4 regions of the Intrasporangium sp. Soil_C_50 genome follow, and region 1 is predicted to be linked to each of the others. Evidence: riboswitches for the same ligand, from Rfam matches in the RefSeq annotation. Region 1 holds a riboswitch; each other region holds the start of a gene.
What was found. A riboswitch is a leader RNA that binds a small molecule or an ion and turns the genes downstream of it on or off. The one in region 1 is predicted to bind cyclic di-AMP.
Positions count from the first base shown of each region.

Region 1 (7,054 bases):
CCTGTTCCTCTGTGGGCGTCACGCAGGTTCCCTAGCGTGGACTCGCCCTTCGGGGCGCCGAAGGGCAATGTTCCGCGCCTTTGGAGGACCAATGAAGAACCACGCATCCAAGAGATTCCGGACGTTGCTGGCAGCTGTCGGGGCGGTGCTGCTCGGAGCGGCATTCCTGGCGCCGGCCACCACCGCAGGGGCACACACCAGAGAGCACGAGTCGACCACCTGGAGAGTGCACGTCGGCGCGCAGTCGCCGAACGGCGCGATCCAAGGCATGAAGTTCCTGCCCGGCGAGATCTGGATCAACGTGGGCGACACGGTGCGCTGGACGGCCGACTCCATGGAGCCGCACACCGTGACGTTCCTGCGGACCGGACAGCCAGTGCCTGAGTTCAACCCCGGGGACGCAACGCAGACGATGCCGACGCCCCAACACTCGATCTGGGCTCCGGGCCAGTACCGCAACTCGGGCGTCCTGTCGACGATCCAGTTCTCCGAGCTGCCAGCGACCTACACGTCGTACAAGCTGAAGTTCAAGGGCACCGGTGACTACGTGTACTACTGCCTGGTCCACGGCCAGGCCATGAAGGGCGTCGTCCACGTGGCACCCGCGGGCACGCCGTATCCGCACCGGCAGTCCTTCTACGACTGGCAGTTCCGGGCCGGCCGCGCCCAGATGATTCACGACGGCAACCACCTCTACGCCGAGCTCCGCCAGGACTCGTCGCGCCACCACGTGTTCGTCGGTGCGGTCGACGAGGCCGGCATGTTCATGATCATGCGGTTCATTCGCACCACGGTGCGCGTGCACGTGGGTGACACCGTCGACTTCGACTGGTCGCAGAACAACGGCGATCCCGTGCCGCACACAGTCACCTTCGGCCCGGAGCCTCCGGCTCCGATCCCCGTGGGCAACCCGGCACACTTCACGGGCGGCACCCTCAGCTCGGGCGTCCTGCCCACCGCGGGGCCCGGTGCGCACTACCGCGTGACCTTCGACAAGGCCGGCACCTTCCCGTACATCTGTATGTTCCACGACGGGATGGGCATGGTCGGCAAGGTCATCGTCACACGCGAACACCACCACCACGACTGAGCGCGTCGTAGGGAGACGCACGGTGGGGCGGTGCGCCGACACCACCCCACCGCCGCCGACCGGACGCCCGGCCGACTACGGCGGGTGCGCAAAAGGGACATCGCTGGAGCATCCACGACGATCCCGGCACCCACCCGGCCGGCTCACCCCGGGTTGCAGGAAGTCGCAACCACCGAAGGCCCCACGACGGCACGAGGTGTGTCACCGTGGAGTCAGGGTCGAAACAGCGGCCAGGCCAGCGTCAGCTCCGGCCGGACCCGTGCACACTTGCTCGTCCCGCCGCGGCGCCCTCCCGGGACCAGGCTTAACCTCCCGGAACTGGCCACCCGAAACGCGGCGGGACGAGCCCTGTCCCGGCCACGCTGGACGCCCCTGGCCCCAGGCCCCTTTGCCCGTTGCCCTTGCCCGACGCCCTCGTCGCGGCGGTGTGGCTCCGCGTCGGCGCGGGTACGGCAGGTACGGCGTGCCCGGCACCACGACGCCGGGCGACCAACGCCGGAAAGGACGCGCTCATGAGCGTGACGAGCTTTCAGGACCTGCCCCTCGCCGACCGCGACCGCGAGTGGGACGGTGACGCCGCCGAGAAGCGGGTGCGCCGGTGGGCCGCCGCCGAGGACGGACCGAACGCGAAGTACCGGGACGCCCACGTCTGGTACGACAAGGAGAAGAAGGACAACTTCACCGCCTACAAGCTCCTCGTCGCCGACGTGATCGGCGGTCGCCTGCAGGCCGTGCCACGCGGAGTCATGGCGGCGGCCGCCGTCCTGCAGGGCTCACGCGGCGGCGTCGACCTCCCCGCGTCCGACGTCGACCGGGTCCGCAGCCACCTCGCGAAGTACTACGACAAGATGGGCGAGGAGGCCCCGTGGGACCGCGACTGACCCCACCCTCGGACCACGTCCCTGCGGGCTGTTGCGGTGGTACCCCTGGTGGGTACGGGCAGCCCATGAGAAGAAGCGTCGCAGCGATCGTCGCCGAGCTGGCCCGCGTCGAGGACGAGGTGCGCTGGGCCTCCCTCGGGGCCGGCACCCGCACCGACGCGTTTCAGCTGGCCGAGCTCACCGCTCGGGAGAATGCGCTCGTCAGCGAGCTGCGCGCCGTCGACGTCAGCATCGACCTGTCGGCGAGCCCCGGACCGGTGCCCGCCCCCGCCCCCGCTTTCTGAGACCCGACGACCCACCGGCCCGCCGGGAGAAGCACCGACAGAGCGGCTGGAAGGCCGGCCCACCCGGACCACTCCCCCGCCCCGTCCGCGCGTGCCACGATGTGAGGCGTCGCACGACGAAACGGAGCACGCCATGGCCACCGACCCCGCCCACGGCTTCCTCACCGAACCGCCCTTGACCGACGACGTCCGCGCGTCGTTCGAGGGCGACCTCGGCACCCAGGGCTTCGTCATGAACCTGTCGCGCCTCTGGGCCCACGACCCCGCCGCGCACGACACCCTCTTCGCCCTGCTGGCCGACATGGTCCGCATCGGCGGGCTGGGCTTCCGGCAGCGCGGCATCCTGGTCAGCGCGGCCGCAGCCACTGCCGGCGACTCCTACTGCGCGCTCGCGTGGGGCAACCGGCTCGCCGGCGAGGCCGGACCCGACGTGGCCGGCGCCGTGCTCAGCGGCGACGACGCGCCCCTCGACCCCGCCGACGCGGCACTGGCCGCGTGGGCGCGCACGGTGGCCCGCGACGCCAACACGACCACCCCTGCCGACCTCGAGCCGCTGCGGGCGGCCGGGTTCGACGACCGCCAGATCTTCGCCATCACGGTCTTCGTCGCGCTGCGCCGCGCCTTCTCGATGGTCAACGCGGCCCTCGGCGCGCAGCCGGACGCCCAGCTGCGCTCGGCGGCCTCGACACCGGTCAGCGACGCGGTGTCGTTCGGTCGCCCCAGCGCTGGTACGCCCTCGGCCACGAGCGTCGCGGACGGGAGCTAGACAAAGTCACCACCCTGGACCGCGACGCCGCGCAGCAGCGCGAGGTACTCCTCGACGGGGCGAGTCCCGGGCACGGCGGCGAACCCGTTGGCGAGCACGAAGGGCGTCGCGGTGATGCCGAGGTCGCGGGCCTGCTTCTCGTCTGCCCGGACCTCACCGGCGTAGTGGTCGGACGCCAGGACCGCAGCCACGCGGCGCTCGTCGAGTCCGCACTCGGCACCGAGCCGCTGGAGCACCTCCGGCTCGTCGAGCGGCAGCCCCTCGCGGAAGTGTGCGGAGAAGAACCGCTCCACGGCCGCCGACTGCAGCGCCGGACCACCCATCTCCCGCGCCAGGGCGACGAGGCGGTGCGCGTCGAAGCTGTTGGCCGTGACCGCTGAGTCGAGGTCGAAGACGAGGTCGTCGGCCTCGGCGACCTCGTGGGCGTGCGCCCGCAGGGCCCGCTCCGCCTCGGCCTCCTCGTCGGGCCGGGAGCCGATCCGGTCAGGCACCGGTTCGTTGCGCCGGGCCGGCCACTCGGGGTCCAGCTCGTAGGCGCGCAGCCGCACCGTGACGTCGTGCGGCCGCTCGAAGGCGTGGATCGCCGCCTCGATCCGGCGCTTGGCGATCCAGGACCACGGGCAGACGAGGTCGGCCCAGACGTCGAGCTCGATGAGGGTCGTGGACTCTGCAGCAGGCTGGACGGTCATCACCTCATCCAACCACGGCCCTCACCACGGGCGGCCGTCCGGGACGACGTCGCGCCCCCACCCGAGCGGGTGGGGGCGCGACGGAGGTGCGTGGCGCGGTGCGGCTCAGGCGCGGCCGTAGCCCGACGGCGTGGTCCAGATCGAGTGGTAGCCGATCGTCGTGCCGGGGCGCTGGGCGTCGATCATGGTGCCGGGGCTGACGTAGATGCCCACGTGGTAGGCCGGCGAGCCGAAGAACACGAGGTCGCCGGGGCGCGGGTTGCTGACCGGGGTCGTGGCCGCCTGCTGCGCCGACGCGGTGCGCGGGAGCGAGACGCCGGCCTGGCGGTAGACGTACTGCACGAAGCCCGAGCAGTCGAAGCCCGAGGGGCTCGTGCCGCCGTAGACGTAGGGGACGCCGAAGTAGGACTGGGCGATGCCGACGATGCCGGACGCCGTGGGCGCCGGGTCGAGGGACGCGCGGGTCGCCGAGCGGGACGCGCGGTCGGCCGCCTGCTGGCGGGCGTCCTCCGCAGCCTTGGTGGCGGCGCGCTCCTTCTCGAGCTGGACGTCCTTGATGACGACCGGCTTGACCGTCGCCTGCTTCGCGGCCGGCTTGGCGTAGCCGATCGAGGACAGGGCGTTGGCCGCCTTGAGCGTGCCGACCTGGGGGCCGACGACCGACGGGGCCGCGGTGCTCGAGCCGTCGGCAGCGCTCGCCGGACCGGCGAACGTGGCGACGAGACCACCGGAAGCGGCCACGATCGCGGCACCCTTCACGGCGGGCTGAGCGGACTCCTTGGCGATGAGCTTGAGCTCGGCGATCGCGTTGAACCGGCCGGGGGCGCGGTGGCGCCCGGTAACGTTCTGAGCCACGTTTGACCTCTCGACGCCTACGAGGTGAGCTGTCGGGTTCGGGCGGATTGAGGTACTGCTCGCCCGGCCTTCGCTCGGACCTTGCGGTCCACGGAGGGCTTCACCCCGAGGACGTCCGGAGACGCCCGAAGGTGGTTCCCCCGCTCCTGCCATGCGGTTCGTGCAGGGGCCCCGGGTCGATGGCAGGATTAGGCGGTTCGACCCGTGGCACTCGCCCGACGGGGAGAGCGAGCGGGGCTCACGCTACCCAAGATCCGCCGGGGTTGTCACCCCGAGAGCCGCCCATTTCTACTGATTTTTCGTCGGATGACCTCAGGTGGCCCGAATTCCCCACAGTGCCAGCACAATCGAGGCGGAAGAAAGAGCTGGAACGGGCACGTCGGACGCGTCCGCTTTGCGGAAGGGTCGACTCAGGCGGCCTGGCAGAAGACGTGGACGGCCACCTCGTCGGGCAGCGACACGCCCTCACCGGCATCGGGGGCCTCGCTCACGGCGACGACACGGCCGCCCTCGCGGACGACGCGGACGCGCGCCCCCGGCAGCACGCCGGCGGAGGTGAGCAGGGCCAGCGCCTCGGGGTCCACCTGCACCGGCTCGCCGATGCGGCGGATCGTCACGACGGCCGGCTCGGCACCGGCCGCCGTGGTCAGCGCCGTGAGCCCGGTGAGGAAGCCGCCTGCCGCGTCGTCGGGGACGCCCAGCTCGTGCAGGCCGGGGATCGGGTTGCCGTACGGCGACTCGAGGCCGCCCTCGATGAGGCCGAGGATCTTGCGCTCGACCTTCTCGGACATGACGTGCTCCCAACGGCACGCCTCGTCGTGGGCGTACTCCCACTCGAGTCCGATGACGTCGACGAGGAGCCGCTCGGCGAGGCGGTGCTTGCGCATGACGCGCGTGGCCAGGAGCCGGCCGTGGTCGGACAGCTCGAGGTGGCGGTCGCCGGACACCGCGACGAGGCCGTCACGCTCCATCCGGGCCACGGTCTGCGACACCGTCGGGCCGGAGTGGCCCAGACGCTCCGCGATGCGTGCGCGCAGGGGGACGATGCCCTCCTCCTCGAGCTCGAAGATGGTGCGCAGGTACATCTCGGTGGTGTCGATCAGGTCCGTCACGGTCATACCCTCTCAGAATCAGGACGCCTCGGGCGCCGCCCCTCCCGCCGCCCCTCCCGCGGCCCCTCCCGCGGTGCCGGCGCCGCGCCCTCGCAGGGGTCGCGTCGGGTCGTGGCGAGGCACCCAGATGCGCAGCCATCCCGCGCCGAGGAGCGCCGCTGCGCCGAGGACGACGGCGGACGCGCCGAGCGTCAGGACGGCCGTCAGGGCTGACAACGCCAGCGGACCCGCCGCCCTTCCCAGGTCGGCGCACAGGCGCCAGCCGCCGAGGAACTGGGCGCGCCCGTCGGCCGGTGACGCGTCGGCCCCGAGGGTCATGATGAGACCCGCGCCGAGGCCGTTGCCGATGCCGAGCACCGTGGCGGCGGCCGTCACGGCGACCAAGGTGGTGGCGAGCGGCATCAGCGCCATGCCGAGACCGAGCACGAGCATGCTCGGTACCGCGGCGGCCACCCGCCCGTACCGGTCCATGAGCCAGCCCGAGGGATAGAAGAGGAGCATGTCGATGGCGCCGGCGACGCCGAACACGAGCGAGGTCTGCGCCGGGCTGAACCCGACCGACTCCGCCCAGAGCGGCACGAGCGCCTCGCGGATCGCACGGGCACCCGCGACGCACATGGCGCCCGTGCCGAGGGTCAGCAGCACGTGCCGGTGCTCGAGGAGCACCGACGCCACCGAGCGGGGGGCGCGCGCTCGACCCCGGACGCCCGCGCTCCCTCGACCTCCCGTGTGGCCGTCGTGGTCGGCGGTGATGTCGGGCGCGACGAGCACGAGCAGGAACGCCGCCAGGCTCGCCACGCCGCCGACGACGTAGGCCGACTCGATGCCCCACCGGGTGATGACGAGCGATCCCACGAACGGGCCGATGAAGTAGCCGATCCGATGCACCCCGCCCAGCGTCGACAGGGCCCGGGCCCGCATCGCGACCGGCACGGCTTCGGTGAGGTAGGCCTGCCGGGCCAGCCCGAAGAGGGATCCGGCCAGGCCGATGACGAGGACGCCCGCGAAGAGAGCGGCGACGGAGCCGGCCAGCGCCGCCACGACCATGCCGACGGCCTCGACGACGGCCGCCACGAGCAGGGCCCGCCGCTCGCCGATGCGCGCCGCGAGCGCCCCGGACGGCAGGTCACCGAGCAGCTGCCCGATGCCGAGCGTCCCGACGAGCAGGGCCGCGACGCCGAGCGAGGCCCCGAGCTCGCGGGCCGAGACGGCGATGATCGGCGCGACCGCACCGGCGCCCGTCGAGCCGAGCAGCGTCGGGCCGTACGCCGACAGCGCGATCGCGCGCAGACGGACCGGCTCCCCCTCCGACGTCGCGGCCGGGCGCCGTGACGGGTGTCCGGTATGCCCCGTTTCGGGCTCCGGCCCGCCGTTTCG
Region 1 covers NZ_JBDGKB010000004.1:101,710-108,763, forward strand. The annotation lists gene AC3A5R_RS11960 (cupredoxin domain-containing protein) at 269-1,090, shown strand; gene AC3A5R_RS11965 (hypothetical protein) at 1,603-1,971, shown strand; gene AC3A5R_RS11970 (hypothetical protein) at 2,037-2,255, shown strand; gene AC3A5R_RS11975 (carboxymuconolactone decarboxylase family protein) at 2,389-3,021, shown strand; gene AC3A5R_RS11980 (DsbA family oxidoreductase) at 3,018-3,710, opposite strand; gene AC3A5R_RS11985 (C40 family peptidase) at 3,816-4,565, opposite strand; cyclic di-AMP (ydaO/yuaA leader) riboswitch at 4,568-4,770, opposite strand; gene AC3A5R_RS11990 (iron-dependent transcriptional repressor DtxR) at 4,976-5,677, opposite strand; gene AC3A5R_RS11995 (MFS transporter) at 5,696-7,054, opposite strand, start outside.

Region 2 (7,054 bases), on a different contig from region 1:
ATCGGGGCCCCGAACAGGAGCGAGAACTCGGGGACGTGCGACAGGGCCCAGTGTCGGAACGCACGGGCCGTGTGGGACAGCCGCTCGGCGGCGCTCGCACCCGTCCGCTCGTCGCGGGCGGCGTAGAGGTGGGCGCCGAGCTCGCCGTAGAGGTCGACGCAGACGCGTCCGAGGAGGGTCTCGCGCGAGTCGAAGTAGCGGTAGATCGCCGGGGCCGTCATGCCGACCCGCTCGGCGACGGCGCGGACGGTGACCGCCTCGACGCCGCCCTCGACGAGCAGCTCGCGTGCGGCGTGGCTCAGCTCGGCCTGGGTCGCGGCGAAGAGCCGCTCGCGGCGGGTGGATTCGGTCTTGACGGCGTCCGGCACAGGAGAACTATAGTTGATCGCGCTAGTTAACGTCGTTCACCAACACGAGCAAGAGTCATCGGAGATAACCATGTTCCAAGCCTTGGGTCGCGTCGTCACCGACGGCCGACGTGTCGTCGCCGCTCTCGCCGTGCTCGTCGCCGTCGCCGCCGGCGCGTTCGGCCTCGGTGTCTTCGGCTCCCTGACCAACGGCGGCTTCGACGACCCGAACAGCGAGAGCGGCCGCGCTGCGACCCTGCTCGAGTCCCGCGTCGCCCGCACCTCGCCCGACCTCGTGGTCCTCGTCGACAGCCGGCAGCGCACCGTCGCCGACCCGGCCTATCGCGCCACCGTCGAGTCCGCGCTGGCCGCGCTGCCCGCCGCCGACGTGGTGTCCACCCACACGTACTGGAGCACCCGGAGCGACGCGTTCGTCGCGCCCGGCGGCCGCACGACCTATGCGGCCGTCACGCTGCGCGACCCGCAGGTCCTCACGGAGGACGCCGCGGCCGTCGACGCCCTGCGCTCCCGACTCACCGACGCCGGCTACGGCGTCCGGCTCGGCGGCCCGGCCGGCGCCAACGTCGACATCTCCGACCGCGTCGCCGCCGACATCGGTCGGGCCGAGTCGCTGTCGATGCCGATCCTGCTCGTGCTGCTCGTCGTCATCTTCGGCAGCGTCGTGGCCGCCTCGCTGCCGTTGCTCGTCGGCGGCCTGTCGATCGTCGGCGCCTTCGCCGCGATCCGGGCCGTCACCTCGTTCACCGACGTCAGCATCTTCGCGATCAACCTCGTGACGATCCTCGGCCTCGGACTCGCCATCGACTACGGCCTGCTCATGGTCGGGCGCTTCCGGGAGGAGCTCGCCGCCGGCCACGACCGGTTCGCCGCGACGCGTCGCACCGTATCCACCGCCGGTCGGACCGTCACGGTGTCGGCCGCCACCGTGGCCGTGGCGCTGTCCGGCCTGCTGCTGTTCCCGCAGACCTTCCTGCGCTCCATGGGGATCGGCGGGATCGCGGCGGTGATCGTCGCCGCGGTGGCCGCCGTGGTCGTCCTGCCTGCCGTGCTCGCGATGCTCGGCAGCCGCGTCGACCGGTGGTCGCTGCGACGGTCGCACCGGGTCGAGCGCGGCACCGGGTTCTGGTCGCGCCTCGCCGAGCTCGTCATGCGGCGGCCGGTCGTCTTCCTCGCGTCGGGCCTCGCGGTCCTGGCAGTGCTGGCGGCGCCCTTCCTCGGGGTGCGTTTCGGCGGCGTCGACGAGCGCGTGCTGCCCGCCGACGCCGAGACGCGCCAGGTGAGCCAGGTTCTCGCGCGGGACTTCGGCGTCACGACGACCGACCCGGTGGTGGTCGCGGCGACGCTCGACGCGCCCGTCGCGTCCGCCCAGGGGCAGGCCGTCCTCGGCCGGTACCTGGCCGACCTGCGCCGCCTCGACGGCGTCACCGGAGCGCAGGTCGTCGGCGCCGACGGCGACCTCGCCGCAGTGTCGGTCACCTATCGGGGTGAGTCGCTGGACCAGCAGGCCAAGGACGTCGTGGCCGGGGTCCGCGGGCTGCACACCGACGGCGTCCGGCAGGCCCTCGTCACCGGCCCGACCGCGCAGCTCATCGACCGGCTCGACTCCATCGGGGCCACGCTGCCGCTCATGGGCCTCGTCGTCGCCGGCGCGACGTTCCTGCTGCTCTTCCTCGCCTTCGGCTCGCTGCTCATGCCGCTCAAGGCGATCCTGCTCAACCTCGCGACGCTCGCGGCGACCCTCGGTGTCGTCACGTGGGTCTTCCAGGAGGGCCATCTGTCCTCGTGGCTCGGCTTCGAGTCCACGGGGTTCGTCGAGGCCACCCAGCCGATCCTCGTCATGACGCTCGTCTTCGGGCTGTCGATGGACTACGAGGTCTTCCTCCTGTCGCGGATCCGCGAGCAGTACGACCGGACCGGAGACAACCGTGCCGCCGTCGCCACGGGCATGCAGCGCACCGGCCGGATTATCACGTCCGCAGCCCTGCTCATCCTCGTCGTGATCGGCTTCTTCTCCGCGTCGTCGATCAGCTTCATCAAGCTCATCGGCGTCGCGATGATCGTCGCCATCGTCCTCGACGCGCTGCTCGTGCGCATGGTCGTCGTGCCGGCGACGATGCGCCTCCTCGGCGCCGCGAACTGGTGGCTGCCCGGCCCGCTGGCGCGCGTCTACGCCCGGTTCGGGATCCGCGAGGAGGGCGACGCCGCGGGCGAGCCCGACGCGACCGGGCCCGAGGCGACGCCGCGGCCCGACCCGGTTCCCGTGGGCTGACCCGACCCGACCGCCCCGGAAGCCGGGGACGCACGAAGGGCCCGGTCGCGAGACCGGGCCCTTCGTCTACTGGAGCAGGCGGCACGAATTGCACGTGCGTCTTCCTTCTGGAAGAAGGATGTTCTGCTACTGAACTACACCTGCGAGGCGTCGCCCACCGTAGCGGACGCTGCCTCGACCGTCCAACCCGCCGCGCCCTGACGCGCCGTGACGCGCCCTGACGCGCCGGGGGACGACGGGTCGTGGTGGTCAGCCGTGCCGGACGCGTCGCGCGAACGCCGCGGACCGCGTCCGCAGCTCCTCGACGCGTCGGTCGACGAGGGCCTGCGGGTCGAGCCCGCCCTCGAGCGCGTTCGGAAGGCGGCGCACGTGGGCCGAGCAGCTGAAGTCGGCGTGCACGAGCGTGCCGAGGCTGTTGCCGTCCCGTCCTGCGGCGCCGGCGCGGCGGGCGACGAACAGCGACACGTCACCCGTGGCGAAGACGTCCTCGCACCACGCGCACATGGCGCTGCGGCCGCCCTTCTTCTCGCTCGCGCGGAGCATGAAGCCGATCGGCTCGTCGTCGACGGGGACGACGACGTAGGCCCGCTGCGGGTTGCTGCGGTCGGTCCAGCCCAGGTAGTCGAGCGCGTCCCAGTGGTCGCTGGTCAACGACTCGAAACGGTTCGGCAACGGAGCCTGCTTCGCCTCGCGGCGCGAGCAGTTGACGAGCGATGTGCGGATCTCGTTCTCGGACAGTGGTTTCACGGTGGTTCCTTCATCGTGCATGCGCGGGCACGGCCGGATGACCCGGCCGGCCGGGTGGGGAGAGAGGTTCAGCGGTGGAACCGGTCCGCTGAGCAGGCCATGGCGGCCACCCACCTCTCCGCGGGCCTTCCCGCTCACGACGACACGACGCCCCGCATCCGCGTGCGGGGCGTCGTCCATGGTGCGTCGAACCGCTGCTGGAGTCCACCTGGTTTTCCGCCGGCGACGTTTTCCCACACGGACGCCGACTCGTCGTAAAGGCGACGAATCGGGCTGTCGTTCTGTCGACTTCGCACCGCTTTGGGCTGGCAACTGTTGACCAAGGTGGGGACCGGCCATTTTCCCGGCTCCGAGTGTCTGTCACCGTCGACTGGAGTTCATCGCCCGGGGTCTTCCCCGGGCGGCCCGCCGGGCGCCGAATCCTGTCCGCCGGTGGGGCAGTCGGGCAAGACCGCGGACAGGAACGGGGGACCCACATCCGGGCCGCACAGCCGGCCCTCGGGGTGAAGCCGCAGCAGCGGCCGGGCATCTTCCGTCCGAACCCGACAGCTCACCTCGTAGGCGTGGAAGGGATCCCCCATGTCCACCACCACCCCTGCACGTCGCATCTCCCTGTCCTCGCTCGCCCTCACGCCCCTGCTCGCCGGTGCCCTGCTCGTCGGGACCGGCGCGGCGCCACCGGCCTCGACGGCGGCCTCCCCCCCGGCCCCCCAGGTGGCCACGAGAGTGGTGGGCCCGAGGGCCGCGGCACCGTCCCCCGCCTCGGTCCGGACCGTCTCGGTCGCCTACGTCACCCCCGCCTCCATCGCCATCCCACGCGGTCTGCGAGCGGTTCGGATCGCCGCTGCCCAGCGCGGCAAGCCCTACCGGTGGGGCGGAGCCGGGCCACGCTCGTTCGACTGCTCCGGGCTCGTGTACTACGTGTACAAGAAGCGGTTGCACGTGCAGCTGCCACGCACCGCGAATGCTCAGCGGCTCAAGACGATTCGCATCGCCAAGTCGAGCGTCCGACCGGGCGACCTCATCTTCTTCATGTCCCACGGCCGGGCCTACCACGTCGGCATCTACGCCGGCCACGGCAGGATCTGGCACTCGCCGCGGCCGGGTCAGCGCGTCCAGCTCCAGAAGATCTGGACGTCGCAGTGGCGGGCTGGCCGCATTCGCTGATGAACGCTCGTCGGTCGACGTCCCCTCACCGACGCGTCAGCGGCGGCCGTCGACCGACGAGTACTTCGAGGCATCGCCGCCACGGCTGCGCCCGTACCAGTCGCGCCAGATGATCCGGTGTATCGGCACGAGCCGGGGGATGTCGCGCAGCCCGGGCAGGAACGGCAGGAGCACGAGCAGGAGCGAGAGCACCATCATCAGACCCCAGACGAGCGCGTCGGCGTTGTCGGAGGTGCTGAACGGCGGCACCTGGTACCAGAAGGTGTAGAGCCACAGCCAGGGCTGGCCGGGGTAGTTGCCGGTCTCGTTCATCATCCCCCACTGGTCGCCGCCGAGGCTCCGCGCTCGAGCCTGGTCCTCGAGGTAGGTGCCGTCGGCGAGGAGCAGCAGCCGGCGCGTCGGGTCGTTGCCGTAGAACGAGCCGTTGCTCACCATCTGCTCGAGCCCGCCGGCAGCGGCGACCTTCTGATAGGCGGTCGCGAGCGTCGGCACCGGTCCGTAGTTCCCGGCCGCCACCTGGGCCGGGTCGCCGTTGGGGGCGGCGCCGAGGGCGGTGGCGTAGGCGCTCGCCCACGCCGCGCGCTGCTCGTCGCCGGCCGTGCGCCAGCGACGGAGCGCGAGACTGAGGGTCGGGTCGCCCGTCACCGACTGGAGCGGCGTGATGACGAAGTCCTGTGCGGCGTCGACCGGGTTGGTGACGCCCGCCAGCTTCTGCAGCGGCAGCCCGAGCAGCGTCTGCCCGTCGGACGCCGTGTTGTACGGCGGCCCGTAGCCCGCCGTGGTGCTGTCGCCGGACAGCTCGGACGCGGCGGTGGCGACGACGTCGTTCGGCGCGCTCCGAGCCCAGTCCTGCAGGCTGATCGCGCGCTCGTCGGGAGACCCGAACGCGATCGCGAGCGCGATCGTCAGGACGATGACGCCGACCAGCGCGAGGACGAACTCCTTGACGAGGTCATAGCGGCGCGTCGGGAACGAGTGTGCGTCTGGCGTGCGGCGTCGGCCTCGGGGGGCGGCCCCGGCGGGTGGACGCGTCCTGGTTGTGGTCATGGCGCCGACACCTCCTCCGAGGACGGCTCGTCGAGCTCCTCCCCGAGCGGGGGCACGACGCCGTGGCGACGCACGAGGACGACGTGGACGACGGCGATGGCGCCCACGGCGAGGGGCAGGAGCGTCACGTGGAACAGGAGCATCTGCCCGGTGTCGAGGACGTTGAAGAAGGCTCCGACGCCCACGGAGTTGAGCCCGTCCTTGGCCTGGGTGCTGATCCACTGGCTGTCGAAGTTGCCTTGCACGAGGTAGCCGGTGAACGCGGTACCGATCGAGACGAGGAAGGCGACGACGCCGGTGATCCACGTCAGCGCGCGACCGCCGCGCCAGGCGGCCATCCAGAACTTGCCCCACAAATGGATGACCATGAAGAAGAAGAGCAGCTCGACCGACCACAGGTGCAGGCTGTTGACGAAGTGGCCCGTGGACGAGGTGTGCCACCAGTCGACCCCGCCGAGGGCGAGGAGGCAGCCGGTGGCGACGACGACGAACAGCGCGGCCAGGGTCAGCACGCCGAAGACGTAGATCCACGACGACACGTAGGCCGGCTGCCGGTCGGGCAGCGCCTGTCCGGGTGGCACGGTGTGCTCGATGCGGGTGCGCAGGCGCGCGGTCCAGGTGTCGCTCATGGCCGGACCTCGGTCCGGCTCTCCGGTTCGACGAGGGGGTCGACCCCCGGGTCGGCTCCCGGGTCGACTCCCGGCCCGCGGTCGGGCTCCGGGCGCGGTCTGGGGAAGGGGATGACGATGGCCGCCACGAAGACGACGACCATCAGCCCGATGATGATGGCGTTGGTGAGGGAGACGTGGACGACGCCCCAGTCGAGGTAGGTCCCGGCCCCGCTGTCCGATGCGAGCACCTGCATGGCGCGACTCCTTGGTTCGGAGCAGTGGAGGTGTCCTCCCCGGCACGCGCTGCGTCGGTCGTGATCCTTCGATCATCCACTACTACGTCATGTAGGAGCAGGGAACGGCAGAAACTCACAGGCCCCCTGTCCGCCGGGGCGGTCAGGGGTCTGGGGCGCGGGCCGACGCGTTCAGGGGAGGGCGGCGCGGATCGGACGCCCGGGGAAGGCGCCGACGTCCAGGCTGCCGTCGCGCACCACGAAGGTCCCGTCGACCAGCAGATGGCGCACGCCTACGGAGGTCCGCGTCGGGTCGACGTAGGTGGCGCGGTCGGTGATGCGGTCAGGATCGATGACCACCAGGTCGGCGTCCGCGCCGACGTCGAGCCAGCCCTTGTGCCGCGCCGCGGGAGCGAAGCCGGCGACCACCTGCGCGGGCAGGTAGGAGCAACGCCGGAAGGCCTCCGCCCACGACCACGCGCCGGTCTCGACGACCATCCGCCGAAGCGAGCGGGAGAACGTCCCGGCGGTGCGCGGATGCGTCTGCCCACCCCCGGGGAGCGGCCACTCTCGGCTGTCGGTCGAGCCGTCGGGCCACTCCACGTGCATGGC
Region 2 covers NZ_JBDGKB010000008.1:16,108-23,161, reverse strand. The annotation lists gene AC3A5R_RS16045 (TetR/AcrR family transcriptional regulator) at 1-368, opposite strand, end outside; gene AC3A5R_RS16040 (MMPL family transporter) at 439-2,637, shown strand; tRNA gene AC3A5R_RS16035 (tRNA-Gly) at 2,708-2,781, opposite strand; gene AC3A5R_RS16030 (FBP domain-containing protein) at 2,887-3,384, opposite strand; cyclic di-AMP (ydaO/yuaA leader) riboswitch at 3,824-3,960, shown strand; gene AC3A5R_RS16025 (C40 family peptidase) at 3,964-4,551, shown strand; gene AC3A5R_RS16020 (hypothetical protein) at 4,588-5,598, opposite strand; gene AC3A5R_RS16015 (cytochrome b N-terminal domain-containing protein) at 5,595-6,227, opposite strand; gene AC3A5R_RS16010 (hypothetical protein) at 6,224-6,463, opposite strand; gene AC3A5R_RS16005 (amidohydrolase family protein) at 6,635-7,054, opposite strand, start outside.
Region 2: it holds a riboswitch for cyclic di-AMP, as region 1 does, so the genes downstream of both, AC3A5R_RS16025 (C40 family peptidase) here and AC3A5R_RS11985 (C40 family peptidase) in region 1, are expected to answer to the same signal.

Region 3 (7,054 bases), on a different contig from region 1:
TGGTCACGCAGGCCGACGGCAGCCTCGTCAAGACCGACGCGATGCCCGACGAGCGGTTCGTGCCCTCGCTGCTGGCGCTGTCCGACGTCATGGCCACGGGTTGGCACGCGGCCGTCGCGGCCAAGGTGGCGCCGGGCTCGACGGTCGTCGTCGTCGGTGACGGCGCGGTCGGCCTGTGCGGCGTCATCGCCGCCGAGCAGCTCGGCGCCGAGCGGATCGTCGCGATGTCGCGCCACGAGCCGCGCCAGGCCCTGGCCCGCGAGTTCGGCGCCACCCACGTCGTGGCCGAGCGTGGCGACGAGGCCGTGGCAGCCGTCATGGACCTCACCGGCGGCATCGGCGCCGACGCCGTCCTCGAGTGCGTCGGCACCCACCAGTCCATGGACACCGCCTTCCACGTCGCTCGCGCCGGCTCGACCGTCGGCTTCGTCGGCGTGCCGCACGGGGTCGAGCTGCCGTTGCGCCGGATGTTCGTGCGCAACATCGGACTGGCCGGTGGCATCGCGCCGGTGCGCAGCTACCTGCCCGACCTCATGGAGCGGGTCCTGTCCGGCCGCATCGACCCGGGCAAGGTCTTCGACCTGACGCTCCCGCTCGACGAGGTCGCCGAGGGCTACCGGGCCATGGACGAGCGGCGCGCCGTCAAGGTGCTGCTCCAGCCGTGAGTCCCTGGCCGGCCCGCGGGGAGCGCTACGGGACAAGGTCATTCGCGCGCTGACACCTGAAGTTCACGTATTCGTCGTTTTGCTGGGGTTTGGTGGCGAAATGCCCTCTTACTTTGCGGTCACCCCATTCGGCACATAAAGTCGCAGACATCCCCCCGACAATCGGTCCGATTACTGAGTGAGGACCAGGTTTGGCCCCGAGATTCGCGTCCGTCGATGACTACATCGCCTCCTATCCCGAGGAGACGCGCACTCAGCTCGCGAGGGTACGCACGGCGATCCGCACGGCGGTGCCCGACGCCCGCGAGAAGATCAGCTACGGCATGGCCACCTTCGTCCTCGAGGGCAAGCCGCTGCTCTATTTCGCCGGGTGGAAGAACCACGTCGGCGTGTACCCCGTGCCCACCGGCGACGCCGCCTTCGAGGACGCCATCCGGCCGTTCCGTCGGGCCAAGGACACCGTGCGTTTCCCGATCACGAAACCGGTGCCCCTCGACCTCGTCGCGACCATCGCGCGGCTCTGCGTGAAACGTGCCGCCGAGCGCGAGCGCGAGGAGCAGTCGCAGTCCGGCTGAGTCGGCGGGCAGGACAGTGTCGGCGGGTCAGCCTCGAGAGGTCAGCGTCGGCGTCAGGCGCAGCGTGACGATCCGGAACGGCCGCAGCCGCAGGCGGATCGCACCGATCGGGGCGTCGACGCTGGTGCCGGACTCGATGGCCTCTTCGACGACCACGAGCGACTCGCGGCCCTCGAGCGCGGCCGATCCCGTCTCCTCGAGCAGGTCCGTCTCGACGACGCGCTGGACCGGGAACCCCGGCACGAGCGTCACGTCGCGACGCCCACCGAGGGCCTCGTAGAGCCGGACGACGACGTCGCCGCTGCCGTCCTCGGCGAGCTTGACCGCCTCGACGACGCACCCCGGGTCGTCCACCGCGACAAGGGGCCTCGCCGACACCGGGTCGCTCTCGCGTCCCTCGGGCAGGGCGCCGAGGAGCGGCAGGTGCATCGAATACCCGTGTGCGACGGCCTCGGCGACGTCGGCGCCCGGCACGATCCCGAACCGTACGACGTGCTCGCCGACGACCTCGGAGGCGTCCGTGTCGGGGTCGGGGAACGACGGCGAGCGCAGCAGGGTCAGGCGCACCGTCGTGACCGGCTCGCCCGACGCGTCCACGCCACGGCGCACCGCGTGCCCGTACGTCGACTCGTTGACGACGGCCAGGCCCCAGCCCTCCTCGCCGACGTGCAGCCAGCGGTGGGCGACCATCTCGTGCCGGGCGGCCTCCCACGACGTGTTCTCGTGGGCCGGCCGGCGCAGGTGGCCGAACTGGATGTCGGCGGTGCTGTGCGGGGCGAGGACCGGCACGGGCACGTAGGCGGCGAGGGCCCGCTCGCTCTCCCGCCAGTCGACGCGCACCTCGACGTCGACGCGCGGCGAGTCGGCCGTGACGGTCGTGCGCTGGACGTACGTCGACCGCCCGACGCGTCCGCGGGCCTCGACGACGACTCGGAGCGGTCCAGCCTCGACGACGCGGGCGGCGTGCGCACCCTCCCCGCCGGACGCGGCGGGCACGTGGGGCGTCACGTCGGGGGACGTCCACGTGCGGGCGTGCGGCTTGTCGATGTCCCAGGCGTCCCACATCGCCGGAACGTCGGGGTGCAGGCGCAGCTCGGCAGCGCGCGCGCCGGGCGGGAGCGCGTCGCGGCCGCCGTGGCGCAGGTCGAGCAGGCGCTCGATCGAGCCGTCGGGCGCGACGGTGACCGACACGAGCCCGTTGGCGACGGTGAGCCCGTCGACCTCCACGGGGTGCTCGGGCTCGACGCGCCGGCCCCCGACGGAGAGCGCCGGCACCTCGACGAGCGCCACCTCGACGAGCGCCACCTCGCCGCGGACGCCCCCGATGCCGCCGACGCCGACCTCGTCGACCTCGACGACCTCCCGACGCGGCAGCGGCCCGGCGTTGAGCAGCCCGGGATGCCGCGCGTCGTCGCGCGAGTCCTCAGGCAACTGCTCGGCGGCGCCCCCGCCTGCGAGCAGGTCGAGGGCCTCGGCGACGAGCGCCCGCAGCTCGGCCGTCAGCCGCGCGAAGTCCTCGCGGGCCTCGCGGTGGACCCACGCGATGGCACTCCCCGGCAGGATGTCGTGGAACTGCAGGAGCAGCAGGCGTTCCCACACGAGGCGCAGCCGCTCGGCCGGCCAGTCGCCGAGGCCGCGCACCGCGACGAGCGTCCACGCCAGCTCGGCCTGGCGCAGCAGCGCCTCGCAGCCACGGTTGCCGGCCTTCATGGCGCGCTGGCTCGTCAGGGTGCCGCGGTGCAGCTCGAGGTAGAGCTCGCCGGCCCACGTCGGGGCACGATCGGCGTACTCCTCGCGGACGGCGTCGAAGAACGAGGACGCCGTGCCGACCTCGACGGCCGGCGAGCCCTCGAGCGACCGCAGCCGCCGGGCGCGCTCGAGCATCTCGCGCTCGGGACCACCACCGCCGTCGCCGAACCCGAACGGGATGAGTGCCCGCCGGGACCGGCCCTTCTCGAGGTGCTGGCGACCCGAGCGGTGGACGTCGGCGCCGCCGAGCTTGCTTTCGTAGGTGTCGGACGGCGGGAAGTGCGTGAGGATCCGGGTGCCGTCGATGCCCTCCCACCAGAAGGTGTGGTGCGGGAAGGTGTTCGTGTCGTTCCAGCTCAGCTTCTGGGTGAGGAACCACGTCGCGCCCGCGAGCCGCGCGATCTGCGGGTAGGCCGCCGCGTACCCGAAGGAGTCGGGCAGCCAGACGCCTTCGCAGCGCCGGCCGAGCTCGCGCTCGAAGAACCGCTGGCCGTGGAGCAGCTGGCGCACCAGGGACTCACCGCCCGGCATGACGCCGTCGGCCTCGACCCACTGGCCGCCGACCGGCTCCCACGTGCCGGCCTCGACAGCGGCGAGGATGCGCTGCCAGATCGCCGGGTGGTGCTCCTTGGTCCACGCGTACTGCTGCGCCGACGAGCAGGCGAAGACGAGCTCGGGGTAGTCGGCCGCGAGGGCCGTGACGTTGGCGAAGGTGCGCGCACACTTGCGGACCGTCTCCCGCACCGGCCAGAGCCAGGCCGAGTCGATGTGCGCGTGGCCGACCGCGGTGAGGCGCTGGGCGCTCGTCACGGCCGGAGCCGCGAGCACCTCGGCCAGCTCGGCCCGGGCCGCCCCGGCGGTGCCGTGCACGTCGTGGACGTCGAGGACGGCCAGGGCGTCGTCGAGCGCCGCGGTCACCTCGAGGCGTCGGGCGTCGCGCTCGGGCAGCTCGGCGGCGAGGTCGACGAGGACGTCGAGGTCCATGGCGAGGCCGAAGACCTCCGGCTCGAAGACGGCGACGTCGATGCGGCCGAGGACGTAGCGCGGTTCGTCGCCGGCCGTGGCGAGGTCGCCGAGCCCGGTCGGGCGGAAACCGTGCTCCATGACGGCCGGGTTGCCGGCGGCCTCGAGGTGCAGGTGGATCGGTTCGCCACCGGTGGCGTCGGGCGTGACGCGGTGCCAGCGGTTCATCGGGTGGATGCCCTTGAGCGGCGTGCCGGCGGCGTCGTGGAGCAGGCCCTCGGCCTGGAAGCCGGGCCCCTCGCCACGGAACCCGAGGTCGACGACCACCTCGACGCACTGCCCGGCGAACGCGTCCGGCACCGCCCCGGTGATCTCGAACCACCACGTCGACCACGGCTCACCCCACGGCGTGCCCGGCCCGACCGGCTCGTGCGGCGCGGTGAGCGCCTCGGCGACCGGCACCGGCTCGCCCGGCGCGCGCCACGCCGACACCGCGAGGGGCGTCCGGTCGCGGTGGACCGCCGGCAGGACGTGCTCGGCGAGCACGCGACGGGAGCGGGCGAGCACGTGCGCGCTGTCGTCGAACACGCGTCGACCCTAGCCAGCGTCGAGACGTCATGGGCCGTCCAGGACCCGCTCGACCGGCGCGGCCGCCCGCTCGCCGATGGCCGCTCGTCGGCCGGGCCTGGTAGCCGACCCGGAGGCGCGGCGTGATGGAAACGCGGAGAGGGGAGTGTGACCCCCGTCACATTCAGTCGTCGGTAAAGCCGAGGTAAAGGCCACCCATGCACTCATTCACGGACGAATGCGACGCGCCCCCGTTACCTCGGCGTGACATTGCCCGGTTGAGTCGTCTACAGTTCCGGGAGTCCGGCCCCCCTGGCCGGGCGCGTACGAGGTGGACCGCCTAGTCCTGTCACCGCCCCGGACGTGAGATCAGACCTTGTGACAGGAGCGGAGGAACCACGCGTTTCTCCGGGCGTCCGGCACCACGACTCCGGACGTCCTTGGGGTGAAGTACCCACCCGGGCCGAGCACAACACGCGGCACGGGAGGGAGCCGGGCACCTTTCCGCCCGAACCCGACAGCTAACTTCGTAGGCGCGGAGAGGTACATGAAGACTGAGAACATCCGCGGGCGCCACCGCGCGCCAGGACGCCACCACCCCCTCAACGAACTCAAGCTTCTCGCCCGTGAGTCGGCTCAGCCGGCCATGAAGGGCGCCGCCATCGTCGCGGCCACCGGCGGCATCCTCGCCACCTTCGCGGGTCCTGCCAGCGCCGACGAGGCCAAGGCCGCCAACGGTGCGGTCACCGCTCTCGGCTCCCCCGCCGTGGTCGGCCCGGCCGCCACGCGAGCCGCTGCTCCGTCGACGGCCCTGTCGAAGATCGGCTTCCAGCCGCAGGTGCAGCAGGCCGTCGCGCAGCGCACCGCGAAGGCCAAGCCGGCCGTCATCGAGGACGTCGTCGTCGCGAAGGCCCGCCAGGCCGCCGCCGCCGACCGCAAGGCCGCTGCCGAGCGCGCCTCGCGAGACGCCTCGCGTCAGTCCCTGGTGAGCAGCACCGTCTCGGTCAAGTCGAGCAGCAACGGCTCGGTCCCGAGCGCGTCATCGGGCATGCGCGCCTCCTCGAACTGGGCCACCCCCGGCCAGTGCACGTGGGGCGCCCTCAACAAGTGGTACCAGTCCGAGGGCTACTACCCCGGCGGCTGGACCGGTAACGCCATGGAGTGGGCCTCCGGCGCCGCGCGGGCGGGTTACACCGTCAGCGGCACTCCGCGCACCCGCTCGATCGTCGTCATGCAGCCCGGCGTCAACGGCTCGAGCAGCGTCGGGCACGTCGCCTGGGTCACCGCCGTCAACGGCAACCAGGTCACCATCATCGAGATGAACGCGATGGCCGGCCCGTACAACTACAACACCCGTACCGTCACCAACATGTCGGGGATGAAGTACATCTACGCGCCGTGACCTGAGCGGTGCGCCCGCGAGAGAGGGCGGGGACGACCACCCGGTCGCCCCGCCCTCTCTGCATGTCCGAAGCCCCCCGGGGGGAGGTCCTGCCCGGCCTGCTCAGTGCGGCTCGGGCGGCGGCTGGGAGCCCGGGTGCGGCTCGCCGAGGAACCGCTGCACCCACGCGACGTCGTGCCACGCGCCGTTCTTCCAGCCGACCCTGCGGTAGGTGCCGACGGGCTCGAACCCGAACGACGCGTGGAACCGGTTGCTCGCCTCGTTCGGCTGGGCGATGCCGGCCGCCGCCATCCGGTAGCCACGCTCGGTGAGCCGCTCGAGCAGGGCCGTGTAGAGGGCCCGACCGCCGCCACTCCCGTGCCACTCGGGGTCGAGGTACACCGACACCTCGCAGGACCAGCGGTAGGCCGGGCGGGCCTTGAACGGGCCGGCATAGGCGTAGCCGACGACGTCGCCGCCCTCCTCGAGGACGAGCCAGGCGTGCGTCGCGACGGCGGCCTCGATCCTGGTCGCCACCTCGGCCTCGGTCGGCGGCTCCAGCTCGAAGGTGATCGCCGTGTCGAGGACGTACCGCCGGTAGATGCGCGCGCAGGACGCGGCGTCGGCGCCCGTGGCGTCACGCACGACGCGGCTGGCGCGGCCCGGACCTGGTGGGCGCTGCGGGTTCTCGGTCGGCATGCCGCGATGCTAGGGCGCGTCGCCCGGCCGCCCGCCACCCGGCCGGCCCCCACCCCGCTGACCGCCACCCGGCTCGGCCTCAGTCGACTGCCCACCGCTCGGCTGCTCGCCGGCCTGATGCTCGCCGGCCTGATGCTCGCCGGCCTGATGCTCGCCGGCCCGATGCTCGCCGGCCCGATGCTCGCCGGGCTGCTGCTCGCCGGGCTGCTCCTCCTCGGACAACCAGCGCCGCCGGCGTCGGTTGCTGCCCGGCGCCTCGGCGGCGAAGCGGGACACGACCATGGCCACGAACGTCACGAGGTAGACCTGCCCGATGACGGCCTCGGACATGGCAGCGAGGCGCCCGACCTCGGTGACCGGCACGAAGTCGCCGTAGCCGAGCGTCGCGATCGTCGTGAGGCTGAAGTACATGTAGACGGTCGAGGAGACGTTCTCGCCGAAGTAGTGCACGTCGG
Region 3 covers NZ_JBDGKB010000003.1:108,223-115,276, forward strand. The annotation lists gene AC3A5R_RS10135 (zinc-dependent alcohol dehydrogenase family protein) at 1-665, shown strand, start outside; gene AC3A5R_RS10140 (iron chaperone) at 857-1,240, shown strand; gene AC3A5R_RS10145 (alpha-mannosidase) at 1,268-4,540, opposite strand; cyclic di-AMP (ydaO/yuaA leader) riboswitch at 4,884-5,067, shown strand; gene AC3A5R_RS10150 (CHAP domain-containing protein) at 5,067-5,921, shown strand; gene AC3A5R_RS10155 (N-acetyltransferase family protein) at 6,024-6,599, opposite strand; gene AC3A5R_RS10160 (potassium channel family protein) at 6,609-7,054, opposite strand, start outside.
Region 3: it holds a riboswitch for cyclic di-AMP, as region 1 does, so the genes downstream of both, AC3A5R_RS10150 (CHAP domain-containing protein) here and AC3A5R_RS11985 (C40 family peptidase) in region 1, are expected to answer to the same signal.

Region 4 (7,054 bases), on a different contig from region 1:
CCGCGGCCTCGCGCGCTGTGGGCCACGCACGGCGTCACGCTCAGCGTGCTGGCCGGAACGGCGGTGGCCTTCGTCGTCTTCCTCTGGTCCATGCTGCCCGAGGTGCGTTCACCCGAGCTGTTCCCCCAGCACCCGGACACGATCTTCCACCTGGCGGCTCCGCAGTGGATGATCGAGCACGGCACCATCTCGTCGCTGTCGGCCGGCAAGTTCAACGTCGACACCTGGACCGGGTTCTACCCGGCGGCCATGTACGGGTTCACCGCGACGATCTCGATGTTCACCGGTGTCTCGGTCACGGTCGCGACGTCCGTCTGGGTCGTCGTCGTGGCGGCTCTGGTGTGGCCGCTCGGTGTCGCGGGTCTGGCCCTGAGCCTCTTCGGCCGACGCGTCCCCGTCGCGCTGGTCGCTCCGGTGGCCAGCGTCTCCTTCACGGGTTTCCCCTACTTCCTCATGGGCTTCGGTGTGCTCTGGCCCAACCTGTTCGGCGGTGCGTTGCTTCCGGGCGCCACCCTGGCCCTCGTGTCCGTCCTCGGCAGCCGCGGGCGTCCGCCCTACGTCGTCGCGGCGCGTCCGGTGGCCGCGGTCATCCTCGTCGCCGCCCTCCCGGGCCTGGTCATGGCTCACCCCAACGCCTTCGTCAGCTTCTGCCTCTTCGCGCTCCTGTGCGTGGCCGGACGGGCCGTCGCGACGGCCTGGGCCCTTCGGACGAGCCGGCCGCGCCGCGCACTGGGGATCGCCCTGGGGACGGGCCTCGGACTGGCACTGGCCGTCGCGGCCACCATCGTCGTGCGGCGCCCGTCGATGTTCGCGACCGGAGCCGCCGGACCGGAGGCCAGCGCGGGGAAGGCCTGGTACGCCGTCCTCGCCTTCGCGCCCCGCTCGACGAAGCCACTCATCCTGCTCGCCCTCGTCGTCCTGGTCGGCATCGTCGTCGTCCTCCGGCGTCACCGCGGGGCCCGCTGGGTGGTCGCTGCGTTCGCCGTCCTCACGGCGCTGTTCTGGCTCAACGTCGCCGTCGACGCGACCTGGACCCGGTACCTCACGTGGCCCTGGTACAACAACGCCGTCCGGCTGCAGGCCGTGGCCGTCCTGCCCGCCGCCCTGCTCGCCACCGCGGGCTTCGTCGCGGTGTCGGACGTGCTCGTCCGGACGTTCCGGGCCCCTGTCGCGCGGGTCGCTGCTCCGGTCGCCGTGGCGGGCCTGTTCCTGGCCGCGACGGGTGGTGGCTACGTGGCTGCCCACCAGAACATCCTGCACCGCTACTTCCACCCGAAGACGGCCGACTCGTGGGCCAGCCAGAAGGAGCTGCGCGCCCTGCGCGCGCTCTCCGCGCAGATCCCGGCCGACGCCGTGGTGGCCGCCAACCCGTGGAACGGCCCCACGTACCTCTACGTCGTGTCCGGACGCCAGCTCCTCGTGCCGACCGAGAAGACGAACTTCGCGGGAGACCGCCGGCTGCTGTCCAAGCACCTCGACAGCGTCGGGACCGACCGTGCAGTGTGCGCGGCCGCGCAACGGCAGCACGTCGAGTGGGCCATCACCGGTGGTCAGCCCTTCTCCTGGGGGCGACCGTCCGTCCTGGCGCAGTTCACCGGTGTCGACCACGTCGCCAGCTCGCCGGCATGGCAGAAGGTCGCCGCGGTCGACCCGTACACCCTGTACAAGCGCGTCGCCTGCGCCGGTTGACGACCGGCGGGCCTCACCGGGTGAGGCGCCGCGGGCTCGTCAGGAACCCGATGCCCCACGCCCAGTGCATCGTCGCGAGCACGACGGGCAGGGCTGCACGGGTGCGGGGGGACTCGCCGCGGGAGATGGCCAGGCCGCCCGCCGTGACGCCGGCGGCGTAGGCGGCCGGCACGACCCAGGCCGGGGTCCAGAAGAAGCCCACGACGACCGCCGCTGTCGTGACGCCGACCATCGTCGGCGGGGCGAGGTAGCGGTGGTTGATCGTGCCCTCGTGGTGGCGGGCGACGACGCGCCGCCAGCGTCCGTAGTGGAAGTACTGCTTCGCGAGGGCGGAGACCGAGGCGCGTGGCCGGTAGGTGACCTTCAGCTCGGGGGTGAACCACACGCGTCCGCCCGTCTCGCGGATCCGGTGGTTCATCTCCCAGTCCTGGGCTCGGGAGAAGTGGGGGTCGTAGCCGCCGACCCGCTCGAGGGCCGTTCGCCGGAAGACGCCGAGGTAGACGGTGTCGGCCTCGCCGGCCTCGCCGCCGGTGTGGAAGCGGGAGGCCCCGACGCCGAGGGGGCTGCGCATCGCGCAGGCGACGGCGCGCTCGAAGTCGGTCGTGCCGCGGGCGTCCATGATGCCGCCGACGTTGTCGGCACCGACCCGCTGGAGCTCGGACACGGCGCGCGAGACGTAGTCGTCGGGGATCTCGGCGTGCCCGTCGACGCGGACGATGACCTCGCCGCTCGACGCGCCGATCGCGGCGTTGAGGCCCTCGGGGGTGCGCCCGCTCGGGTTGCGCACGAGCCGTACCCGGGGGTCCTCGGCGGCGAGCGCGTCGGCGACCTCGTCGGTGCGGTCGGTCGAGGGGCCGAGGGCGAGGACGACCTCGATGGGGCCGCGGTAGTCCTGCGTGAGGATCATGGCCACCGCGTCGCGCAGGTGCCGCTCCTCGTTGAGCAGCGGCATGATGACGCTGACCGGCGGGGTCAGCTGCGTCGACGCGTCCACGCTGGCGGGTCCTTGTCCTCTGGTCGTCGTGCCGGAGGGTGGTCCCGGCGCTCGGGCGGCGCCCGCGTCCCCCGTCACGAGCGGCGCCCAGACTACTTGAGGACCGCCGGGTCCTCGACCGCGGTGAGGGCGAGGGGCGCACGGTGATGCCCGAGGCGGGGCGCCGCCCTCGCGAGGTGAGGCGGCGCCCGCCACCTCGGGCCCCCGGTGACGTGCCGCAGCGCCGCGGACACGAAGCACGCTGCTCGACCTCGCGTCCAGGGGTGACGCGGACCGCGGCCACGGCCCAGGTGCCCCCGGCGCTGCACGACCCACGATAGGACGAATTCACGCGATCATCAAGCAGTTCGACCATCGCGTCACTTGTCGGTCCACCTGATCGATCATCGAGCCGTCTCTGGCTAGGTTGTCCCCATGACGCCGACCCGTTCGCAGGACCGCGCCTCGGCCACCGCCGCGCTGCGCGAGCTGATCCTCGCGGGCGAGCACTACCGTCTCGCCGCGGCCGCGCACCTCGACCTCACCGTCAACGAGAGCCGGGCCGTCAGCTACCTGCTGGCGCGCGGCTCCCTCGGCCAGACCGAGCTGGCCCAGGCTCTGGGTCTGACGACGAGCTCGACGACAACCCTCGTCGACCGGCTCGAGCGACGCGGGCTCATCGAGCGGGTGCCCGACCAGGTCGACCGGCGTCGCAGCACCGTGCGGATCCCCGAGGCCGGGATGGAGCAGGTCGGGCAGGTGCGCGACTGGATGCCACACACCTTCGACGCCCTCGACCCGGCGACGCTCCCGCAGGTGACCGAGGTGCTCACGACGATCGCGGATGCCCTGCGCAGCGTCGCCGCCGAGATCCACGCCGCCGAACCGAGCGCGCGCGGGACGCGCCGACGGCACTGACGCCCCGCCGACGCGTCGGGCTCACCGGACGCGTCGGGCCCACCGGACGCGTCGGGCCCACCGGACGCGTCGGGCTCAGCGGACGCGTCCGGCGACCCAGCCGGTCGTCCAGATGCGGACCAGCTCGACGCGCTTGCCCGGCTTCGGGGCGTGCCACACCCTGCCCGAGCCGGCGTAGATGCCGACGTGGTAGGCCCTCCCGGAACGCATGAAGAAGATGAGGTCGCCCGGGCGCACCCCCGAGCGGGAGACGCGCGTCGTGTCGAGACGCTGGGCGTTCGCGGTCCGCGGCAGGTCCTGGGCGAGGCGGGCGTCGTAGACGTAGTGCACGAGCCCGGAGCAGTCGAACGCCGACGGGCCGGCGGCACCCCACCGGTAGGGCTTGCCCTTCTGCGCGGCCGCGACACGCACGGCCCGCGTCCCGAGCGGGACCGCGACCGCCGAGGCGAGCGACAGACGCACGTCGACGCGGTCCCGGTCCTGTGCGGCGTCGGCGGCACTCGCCCACGTCGCGGTGTCACCGGCCCGGGCCACGATGCCGACGTGGGTCGGCGGCACCGTCGACAGTCCGGCGACGGCACCGACGGTACCGACGGCCAGCAGCGGGGCGAGCAGCAGACCGGCACCCGGGCGGAACCGGCGCGACCGGCGCAACCAGCAGGACCGGCGTGCACGGGTGTGTGCGAAAGCGGGCATGGCGAATTCCCTTCCCACGCCTGCGAGGTGAGCTGTCGGGTTCGGGCGGAAGATGCCCGGCCGCGCATGGCGGCTTCACCCCAAGCCCGGCGCATGGCCGGACGCGAGTGGGTCCCCCGTTCCTGTCCGGTGAGGTATGAAGGCGCGCCCCCGGCGGACAGGACTCGGCGGACCGGAGCGCCGCCCCGGCGTCGTACCGGGGCGTCATGTCACCCGGTCCGGGATCGTGGCCCGCGCAACGTGGCGGGCCCGCCGGCCGGGTTCCGAACCAGAGTAGGTCGGGGTGCCCGCCCTGTCCGCGTTTTGGAGAACGCGGACAGATCGCCCATCCGGCCAACCAGGAAATGCCAGGGTCCGCTGGTACGTTCGCCCCCATGACGTGGCGAGACGCCGTGAACGGCGGCCTGTCCCGGTTCACCGGGTACGAACTGCGAAAGGCGCGCGACGGCCGCGCGGTCGGGCGTACGTCCGTGGGGCCGACGAAGCCGGCAGGCCCGGCCGCGACGCCGCCTGCGGAGCCCGCGGCCCCCAGGCTCCAGCTACCGCGCGACTTCGACGACGCCGCGCAGGAGACCATCCGCGCCGTGAAGCCGTGGACGATGACCTCTCCCGAGAAGCTCAACGCCCTGATCCTGTCGGTCCGCCACATCGTCAAGCACGACATCCCCGGCGACATCGTGGAATGCGGCGTGTGGCGGGGCGGCAGCATGCAGGCGGCGGCCCGGACCCTCATCGAAGCGGGCGACACGAGCCGGCACCTCTACCTGTTCGACACGTTCGAGGGGATGTCCGAGCCCACCGAGAAGGACCGCCGACGCCATGACGGTGCGTCGGCAGCCGACCTGCTCAACACCGCGCCCCGGCAGTCGGGCGTGTGGGCCGTCGCGACCCTGGATGACGTGCAGACCGGGATGGCGACGGTCGGCTACCCCGAGGAGCGCGTGCACTACGTGCAGGGCATGGTCGAGCAGACCGTGCCGGACTCGGCCCCCGAGCAGATCTCGATCCTGCGCCTCGACACCGACTGGTACGAGTCGACCAAGCACGAGCTGGAACACCTCTACTCGCGACTCTCGCCCGGCGGTGTCCTGCTGCTCGACGACTACGGCTGGTGGGAGGGTGCCCGGACCGCGGTCGACGAGTGGCTGGAGGAGACCCACGAACGCCTCCTCCTGCTGCGCATGGCGGAGGGACGCGTCGCCGTCAAGCCGTAGCAGCTCGGCACGCCGGCGCGCCCGGTGACCGGCCGCTCATCACCCGGTCCGGAAGGCGGTGAGGGCCGCCATCCACTGCCCGCCGCCGGTACCGCTCGCCGTGTACGGGCCCGTCGTCGTCGCGGCCCGGTAGGCGGTCGCGAGGTGGTCGGTCGAGACGCTCAGTGTCGGCAACCCGGTCCAGCCGGACCCCCAGGCCGGCACCGCGCTGCTCGACTCGAGCCCGGCCACGGCGAACAGCTCGTCACCGGCGGCCGTCGTCGTCACCGACCCCGAGCTGAACGCCGTCCCGGACCCGGTCGCCCCGGCGCTGACGTCGACCCCCGTGACACCCGCCAGCTCGTCCACGGCCAGGTGCGTCTCCGCGGACGACCCGTAGGTCAGCGTCACCGTCGCGCCCGCCGGCAGGGCGCGCACCCCCACCGCGACCGCCGTCACGACCCGGTCCCCGGCCGACCCGTCGTTGACGTCACGCACCACCGCGTACGTGTTGCCGACCGAGTCCTTCACCGACACCGCCGCGGTCACGCTCGTCGTGGACAGGAGCGCCGCGACCACGACCGTGTGCCCGGCCGCCACCCCGGCGGCCCCGACCGTCACCGTGCTCGTGGTGCGAGCGGTCGATGCCGTCAGCGACCCGACCCGGCCGACGTAGCCGGCCGCCACGGGCAACCGCGGCGTCGCGGACGCCTCGTTCGAGGACGGCGAGGTGCCGATGCCGTTGACCGCCGCCACGCGGTAGAAGTAGGTGGTGCCGTTCGCGACGCCGGAGTCGGTGAAGCCCGTGCCGGCGACGTTGGAGGCCACCGGCATCGATGCCTCGGCGCCTGCAGCCGTGCCGCGGTAGACGTTGTACCCGGTGACGACCGACCCGCCGTTGGAGGCGGGCGCCACCCACGTCAACGACACCGATGCGTTTCCGGCCGTGGCCGTGAGCCCGGTCGGCGCACCGGCCACGGACGCCTGCGGCGTCGCCGAGGCCTCGTTCGACGACGGCGAGGTGCCGACGGCGTTGACCGCAGCGACGCGGTAGTAGTACGTCGTCCCGTTCGCGAGGCCCGTGTCGGTGAAGCCGATGCCGGCGACGTTCGTGGCCACCGGCGTCGATGCCTCGGCGCCTGGGGCCGTGCCGCGGTAGACGTTGTACCCGGTGACGACCGACCCGCCGTCGGAGGCCGGCGCCGACCACGTCAGGGTCACGGTGGTGCTGCTACCCACCGCCACGAGGGACTGCGGCACCGACGGTGCGGTCGACGTCGCGCGCGGCGTCGCCGACGCCTCGTTCGACGACGGCGAGGAGCCGACCGCGTTGACCGCGGCCACCCGGTAGAAGTACGCCGTCCCGTTCGTCACCGTCGTGTCCGTGAAGCTCGTCAGGGCGACGTTGGTCGCGATGGGCGTGCTGCTCTCGGCTCCTGCCGCGGTGCCGCGGTACACGGTGTAGCCCGTGACGCCGGAGCCGCCGTCGGAGGCCGGCAGCTGCCACGACAGCGCCACCGTCCGGTCGCCCGCGGAGGCGATGAGCCCGACGGGCGCGGACGGCACCGTCGCCCGCGGCGTCGCG
Region 4 covers NZ_JBDGKB010000013.1:84,670-91,723, reverse strand. The annotation lists gene AC3A5R_RS19445 (DUF6541 family protein) at 1-1,689, shown strand, start outside; gene AC3A5R_RS19440 (glycosyltransferase family 2 protein) at 1,703-2,683, opposite strand; gene AC3A5R_RS19435 (MarR family winged helix-turn-helix transcriptional regulator) at 3,098-3,580, shown strand; gene AC3A5R_RS19430 (C40 family peptidase) at 3,656-4,276, opposite strand; cyclic di-AMP (ydaO/yuaA leader) riboswitch at 4,280-4,418, opposite strand; gene AC3A5R_RS19425 (TylF/MycF/NovP-related O-methyltransferase) at 4,651-5,490, shown strand; gene AC3A5R_RS19420 (fibronectin type III domain-containing protein) at 5,530-7,054, opposite strand, start outside.
Region 4: it holds a riboswitch for cyclic di-AMP, as region 1 does, so the genes downstream of both, AC3A5R_RS19430 (C40 family peptidase) here and AC3A5R_RS11985 (C40 family peptidase) in region 1, are expected to answer to the same signal.